Regions from separate parts of the Afipia sp. GW822-FHT04G07 genome, predicted to be linked through region 2. Evidence: predicted binding sites of a transcription regulator. Region 2 holds the regulator's gene; the other holds the start of a gene.

Region 1 (3,854 bases), 3.2 Mb from region 2:
GAAGCGGGCCGCCCCGCCCTGACCGAGCGGCTTTTCAAGCTCGCGCAGGATGGCCTTCAACTCCGCCGCCAAAGTCCAGGGCGGATTGACGATCAGCAGCCCCGCGGAGACAAGGCCTGCGTCCGGCGTCTGCGGCGCGACGCTGAATTCCACGCGCAGGCATTTGGCTTCACCGCCGCCGGCGTTCGCGACAGTGGCCACATGATCCGCGAGCGTGTCGGTGGCGCGGCGTTCTTTCACCGGATACCAGAGCATGTAGATGCCGGTCGGCCATTTGGCGTGAGCCGCCGCGAAGCCTTCCGCGAGCCGTGGAAATTCATCGCGCTTCTCGAACGGTGGATCGATCAGCACCAGTCCGCGCCGCTCCTTCGGCGGCACGAAAGCGGGAAGCGCCGTCCAGCCGTCGAGATCGACCACGCGGGCCTGTTCATCGCGGCGAAGCGCTGCGATCAGTTGCTTGCGCGCGCCGGGCTCCAGTTCGCACGCGACCAGACTGTCCTGCGGCCGCAGCAGCGCACGCGCGACCAGCGGCGATCCCGGATAGGTCGTGAGATCGCGCTGCGGATTGAACGCGCGCACGATGTCGAGATAGGGCGACACCAGCGCCATCACGGATTCGGACAACCGCGCCTGCATCAGCCGCGCGATGCCGGTGCGCCATTCGCCACCGCGCTCGGCTTCGCTGCTCGTGAGATCGTACAGCCCCGCGCCGGCATGGGTGTCGATCACGCGAAACGCGGCGGGCTTTTCATGGAGATAGGTGAGGATGCGCGCCAGCACGATGTGCTTGATGACATCGGCAAAGTTTCCGGCGTGAAACGCGTGACGGTAGTTCATGCCGCGACAGTTACGACATCGCGCAGCAAAAGTAACCTGCGCTTATCCCCCGCGCATCGGCGGCATGACGACCTTGTCGCGGCGGCAGGCGCGGCGGTCGATTTCCTCGCAGGCGCGGAACTGCAGATCCTTGCTCATGCAGATGCGCACCTCACTGAGGCGCTTGCTGTCGCAGGTCACGGCGATGGCCGAGCTGGACAGGCCGGGATTCGCCTTGATGAAGGCATCCTCGATCTCCGCGGGAGCCACGCTCTTCGGGTTGGCCAGTTCAAGATATTCGGCCGGAATCTTCACGGCCGCACGCGCCTTGCGGATGGTTTCGAAATAACCGCGCGCGCCGAGACCCGAACACGTGCCGTGCTTGTCCCATTCGTTGTAAATCAGCCCCGGCGCCGGCATCAGGTCCAGCATCGAGGTCATGATGTTGCGTGCGAGGCGCGGCGCGGGCCGCTGGCAATAATTCGGAAAGCCGCGATCGTATTGCGGCCACAGCCCGTGCACGACGAAAGAAAACGGCCGGCCGGCGCATTGGGTCTGGATGCCGCGGCTGGAGTTGCCGCGCTCGCTCGCAGCCTCACAGAACGATGGAGACCACGACAGTGACAGGACGTAGAAGTCGAATTCGCCGGGTGCGTTCTGGCGGTGGTCCTGCGCCGAGGCGGTCCCGGCCATGACGGCGAGGCCGATCAGCGCAAACATGAACCGGCGGGATAAGCGGCCAAAAGAAAAGCTGGCCCTGTCGAAAAAAGTCAGACCAAAAGAAGCTCTCTCAAACGAAACCATGGCGACGCCCCCGCACTCTCGAACATTTTCCGGACCGGCGACGCCGGAGCAATCAACTTCACACGATGCTTCAAGCCTATTCACGGCCCGAGAACATTTCAAGAACAAAATCGCCTCGTCCACCGTGGCGGGCGAGGCGTTGTCATCTCAAGAAAGGCTGCGTGCGAAGCTCAGGGCTTCGCTGCCTTGCAGGACGGATTGTAGGCCCAGTTGCGGTCGAGGCCGACCACGCACCATTCAACGCCGGAATTGAAACCGGCAAAGCCGCCGTCCTCGATGATCGAGTAGTGCACCTGACGCGCGCGGCCGTCGTTCAGCATGGCGCTGGCGGTGCAGAAGCGGCGTGGAATGCTGTCGTTCGCCCAGGCCCGGAAGGCCACCTCATGAACATTGGCATAGCCAGTGATCTCGAGGGCGGAATTCCAGAACTTGCTCTCTTTTTCGGCGAACTGGGAGGAAATGGCGGCGAGCGCCTCACCGCATTCGCCCATCTGTCCGTCGTAGCGCGGGCCGGACAGCCAGATGCCGCGCTCCAGCGCGTTGGCAGCCTCGGCCGCCGGGCTCAGGACCATGAGGCCAGCCACGGCGGCAAACGCCACGGCAAGAATCGTTTTTCGCAATGTCGGGAAAAGGTCGCGCATGAAAGCGGTCCACCGGAATCCGGGATGATATTGCGACGGAAGGTGCCGCGAAGCCGTCAGCCGGTCAAGTGCAGCGCGGCAACACTCGGCGGCCAACCCCCGCCAAAGCCACCGGCGTTCTTTCCATGACAGGCCGGGCGCTTTATGGTGCGTTTGCGATGACAATCAGGATTCTCTTGGAGAACACGATGCGGACCACGGGATTGGCGATTTTGGCTGCGGCGTGCGCGCTGGCTGTGTCCGCTCCGGCCGGGGCAACATGGGTCCCGCCGTTCAAGGGCAACGACACCGGCGGCATCATCGCCTATTCGCTCTACAAAGAAGGCGCGGACATCAAGGCCATGGCCGCCAGCCACTGCGCCGGCTACGGCAAGGGCGTGAAGCTGACCGGCGTGGACGCGCAATACGGCGGGTACATTTCCTTCGCCTGCGTCTGGGTCCATCCGGGCCATCTCGATCGCCCGCTGCGCGTCGGCTACTGACGCCCGTCAGGACTGCGCCGGACGCTCGGACCGGCGCTTAGCTTGCGATCCTCACTTCGCGATCTTCCAGGGATCGTACTTCTCTTTCGAATCCGGAACGTTCTTCATCGCGGCCTTGGCATCGGCCTCTTCCTTGGCCATGCGCTTCTGCCGGTCGACGTCCTTGGGATCCGCGGCGGCGCCCTGCTGTTTGCCCATTTGCGCATGGGCCTGCACCGACAGCAGAACGAGAGCCACGGCAAGCACAACAAACCTCATGGGATATCTCCATTCGAAGGCGAGGACGCCAGGATGGTACGCCATTCCGCGTTCCTTCACAGGCCCGGACCATCCGGAATCTGTCAAAAAATATGAGCGGCGAGCCTGACGTCAGGTCGCGCCGAGCCGACGCTCGAACGCCGCGATGTTGATAACGCCGCGCCGGTGGGTGCCGTCGCCGATCTTGCGGTCACCCTCCCAGGCTTCCACGTCGAACAGCACACTCCTGGCATCGACCTCGGTCACGCGCGAAACCGTGCGAACCGTCCGGCCAACCGGCGTCGCCGCGAGATGCCGGATGTTCACCTCCATGCCGACGCTGACATAGCCTTCCGGCAGCAGGTCGGCGATGGAGGCGGTGCAGGCCCTTTCCATGTTCAGGATCATGATCGGCGTCGCATAGACCGCCGGCATGGTGGACAGGAAATGCTTCACCGTCATTTCCTGCGTCACGGTGACAACGGTTTCGCCAGGTATGCCGACGGTGACTTTCTCAAGCACCTTCATCGCTAGCGTCCTGACTCCGAAGTTCGCTTCATTTTGCGGCACCTTCCGTAGCGAACTTCGGATTCAACAGGACGCCAGAAAGTATGATTCTAGTGTGGTTTTGGTTCGCAAGTCTGCAAATGAAAGTGCCGTAGACACAATGCGGACTTGCGAACCGCCACACTAGGTTACTTCGCAGGTTATTTCGCAGCCGCCTTGCGCTCGACGAACGTCTTGCCGCCCTTCATCTTGTGGGTCAGCGGCGCCTCGTTGATCTGGACGGTGACGGCTTCTGCATCGACGCCGAGGTTCTTGACCAGGGCCTGCGTGATGTCGAGCATCATGCCCTTCTTCTGTTCGTCGGTGC
Region 2 (3,854 bases):
GTTTCATCGCACGCTGTCCCGTGACATCGCAGCATTGCGCACCCAGCCGCCGGCCGACATGTCGGCGATGGACGGATATGCGGTTCGCGCCGCCGATGCTGTTTCGGGCGCACGCCTGAAAGTCATTGGCGAAGTCGCCGCCGGCCGCCCGTTCAATGCGACCGTCGGCGCGGAACAAGCCGCGCGCATTTTCACCGGCGGCGTGATCCCGGCCGGGACCGACGCCGTGATCATTCAGGAAGACACCGCGCGCGACGGCGACACCGTGATCGTGAACGAGGCCATCGCGGCGGGAAAAAACATCCGGCCGGCGGGCATCGATTTCCGCGAAGGCGAAACAGGGCTGCGGCGAGGATCGCTCCTGACCGATCGTGCGCTTGCGCTGGCCGCGAGCATGAATCATCCGCAACTGCCGGTGCATCGTCGCCCAAGAGTCGCGATCCTCGCGACCGGGGATGAACTGGTCGTGCCGGGCACAAAGCCCGCGCCGGGCCAGATCGTCCACAGCAACGTGTTCGCGCTGATCGCGCTCGCGCGCAACGAAGGCGCGGACCCCATCGATCTCGGCATCGCGCGCGATACACTCGAGTCGACAACCGACGCCATCCGGCGTGCGCGCGATCTCGGCGTCGATGTTCTTGTGACCACCGGCGGCGCTTCCGTCGGCGACCATGATCTCGTTCAGACTGCGCTGAAAGCCGAAGGCGTCGACATGGCTTTCTGGAAAATCGCGCTGCGGCCCGGAAAGCCGATGATGCACGGACGCCTCGGGCCGATGCGCGTGCTCGGCCTGCCCGGCAACCCGGTGTCATCCTATGTCTGCGCCTTCCTGTTTCTGGTGCCGCTCATCCGCGCGCTGTCGGGACGAACCCAGGTCGATCATGTCCTGGAGCGGGCCGTGCTGGGGCGCGAGCTGCCAGCCAACGACAAGCGGCAGGATCATCTGCGGGCAAGGGTTACAACCGGCGGCGACGGCGTGCCCGTCGCAACCTCGGTAGGCCCTCAGGACAGTTCTCTGGTGGGCAATCTGGCGGCGGCGGATGCGCTCATCGTCCGCCCACCCTTCGCACCAGCGGCCCCTGCCGGCTCGCCCTGCACGATCCTCCGGCTTCCCAACTAAAGCTCCCCGTCGTTGACGTGAAATTAAGGGGTTGCGGAACACATATGGAACAGATAGTGTTCGTTCATGATTTGTTTCGAGTGACTCGCAACTCCTGATTGGCCGTCCAACGGCCCGTATCCAGAGAGGCGCGGCATCGGAGCAAAGGCGATCGGGGACCAGATAGATGCTGACACGCAAACAATACGAGCTTCTGCGCTTTATCAACGAGCGGCTGAAGGAAGCTGGTGTTCCGCCCTCGTTCGACGAAATGAAGGACGCGCTGGACTTGCGCTCCAAGTCCGGCATCCACCGGCTGATCACGGCTCTTGAGGAACGCGGCTTCATCCGCAGGCTCGCCAACCGTGCCCGCGCGATTGAAGTCATCAAACTGCCGGAGCTTGGGAATTCGGGTGCCGGCGGCAACGGCCGTCGCGGCTTCACCCCCAGTGTCATCGAGGGCAACCTCGGCAAGGTCCGCAGCAGCGGCTCCGCCGGCCACGAGGACGATACGAACTTCCCGGTTTCCGTGCCGGTCATGGGACGGATCGCGGCCGGTACGCCCATCGAGGCGCTCCAGACCCGCAGCCACACCATCAGCCTGCCGCCCGACATGCTCGGGTCGGGCGAACACTACGCCCTCGAAGTGCGCGGCGATTCCATGATGGAAGCCGGTATTCTCGACGGCGACACCGTGCTGATCCAGCGCAACGACAGCGCCGACACTGGCGACATCGTGGTCGCGCTGATCGACGAGGAAGAAGCCACACTGAAGCGTTTCCGGCGACGCGGCGCATCCATTGCGCTTGAGCCTGCCAACTCGGCCTATGAAGTCCGGATCCTGCCGCCCAACCGCGTGCGCATTCAGGGCAAGCTGATCGGTCTGCTCCGGAAGTATTGAGCCTCGAGAATTAATCGTCCGGCTGGAGGTCGCTTTCGGCGGGCGTCGCATCGACGGAGCGCGCCGGGACATTCGGCCGAGACGCTGGAGCCTGTGGCTCATCCTCCGCAACTGCCGCAGACCAAGGGCGATCGACGCCGCGCGGCCTGATGGCTGTGACGGCATAGCCTTCGGCGGTCTTGCGCAAGGCGAGCGTCCCGCGCCTGCGCAGCGTGTCCTGATCCAGCACCGTGGCCGCGCAACCGGCCGGTGGTTGCCGCAACGTCACGATCACGGCGGCGCGCGCACAGTCGTCCGCGAAAGCTCCAGGTTTCAGCGTGAGAGCGACGGTGGCGCCGCCTTCCGCCTGCACCACGCATCCCGCATTGTCGCAGGACACACCATCTACCAGCGACGGATCGGCCGCCGTGCGGGTATCGGCATCGGCGGCGAGCCATTCGCGCGACAGGAAAGCATCCTTGCCGGTGCGCATCAGGCGCAGCCTGCCATCCTTGCCGCGTACCCCGACGGTGTGCCCATCGCCAGCCACGAGAATATCCGGCTGCGGTGTTGTCAGCGCCCACGCCGTTGCGAGCACGATCAGCCCCGCTCCTACCCAGCGCAGCGGCGTCCGCAACAGACCGAGCACGATGATGCCCGCGCTCATTACCGCCAATGGCCCGGTCCCGAACGCCGCAAGCCGCCCGATGGCGCCCGGCAATGCCGCGACCCATTGCGCCACCGCCATCATCCAGCCGATGCCGACATCCATCAGCCGCCAGAACACGCCGTCGAAGCCGAACGGCATGGCGAGCAGCCCCAACAATCCGGCCGGCATCACCAGCACCGAGACAACCGGCATCGCCGCGAGATTGGCCAGCACCCCGTAGGGCGTCACGCGATGAAAGTGAAATGCCGCGTAAGGCATCGTCGCAAATCCCGCGACCAGCGACGCCAGCGCCAGCATCGTGATCTCGCGGCCGCCCCACAACGCGGCGCGCGCCACCTGCGTATTGTCCGGCGACGCGAACAGGTTCGGCATCCCGAGTTGGACCAGCGCCACGAGTCCGAGCGTCGCCGCGAACGACATCTGGAAACTCGGATGCACCAGCGCCTCCGGTGCGATCAGCAGCACGATCATCGCCGCCACCGCAAGCGTGCGGAACGTGATGGCGCGGCGGTCCACCATCACCGCGATCAGCACCACCGCCGTCATGAAGAACGATCGTTGCGTCGCAACCTCCGCGCCCGACAACAGCAGATAGAACAACGCCGCGACGAAGGCCGCCGCCGCCGACCATTTCTTGATCGGGAACGTCACCGTTAATCCGGGAAACAGCGCGAGCAGCGCACGCACCGCGAAGAACACGACGCCCGCCACCACCGCCATGTGATAGCCGGAGATCGACAGCACATGGCCAAGCCCGGAGATAAACATGGCGTCGTTCACCGGCGTGGAAATCGCGTCGCGGCGTCCGGTGAGCAGCGCCGTTGCAATGGCGCGTGAATCGCCGGTGAGGACGCTGCGAATCCGCGCGTCGATTGCATCGCGCATCCCCTGCATCGTCGCGGCATAACGCAGATATGTGCCGCCGCTGCGCGGCGCCTCGATGGTCTTGATCGCGCCCATCGCGAATCCGGATGCGCCGATCCCGGCGAAATACATGTCGCGGCCAAAATCGTAACTGCCGGGGCGCAGCGGCGACAGCGGCGGCAGTAGCCGCGCCTTCAGCTCAACAAAACTGCCGACCGCAGGCGCAGTGCCTTTCTTGACCGACAGCCGCACACGTTCGAGTTTGATTTCGCTGCGCGGAGCTTCCATCTCTTCCACGCGCAGTACGAAGCGATCGGTGCGCTCGCGCTCATCGCGGGTTT

What was found. Region 2 encodes LexA, which represses DNA repair genes until DNA is damaged. Its sites were predicted from a motif close to TGTTCNNNNTGTGTTCNG; they were not measured.
Region 1: AC1RKJ_RS16730 (ribonuclease T2 family protein) is a predicted target of LexA. The motif match lies at 1,710-1,727, and genes of this name have one in related genera.

The regions. Positions count from the first base shown of each region.
Region 1 is NZ_JBXAMP010000001.1:3,408,289-3,412,142, reverse strand. It holds gene AC1RKJ_RS16735 (23S rRNA (adenine(2030)-N(6))-methyltransferase RlmJ) at 1-837, opposite strand, end outside; gene AC1RKJ_RS16730 (ribonuclease T2 family protein) at 880-1,536, opposite strand; gene AC1RKJ_RS16725 (hypothetical protein) at 1,791-2,261, opposite strand; gene AC1RKJ_RS16720 (hypothetical protein) at 2,450-2,743, shown strand; gene AC1RKJ_RS16715 (hypothetical protein) at 2,795-3,001, opposite strand; gene AC1RKJ_RS16710 (thioesterase family protein) at 3,113-3,508, opposite strand; gene AC1RKJ_RS16705 (tautomerase family protein) at 3,688-3,854, opposite strand, start outside.
Region 2 is NZ_JBXAMP010000001.1:214,683-218,536, reverse strand. It holds gene AC1RKJ_RS01050 (molybdopterin molybdotransferase MoeA) at 1-1,120, shown strand, start outside; gene lexA (transcriptional repressor LexA) at 1,287-2,000, shown strand; gene AC1RKJ_RS01040 (ComEC/Rec2 family competence protein) at 2,011-3,854, opposite strand, start outside.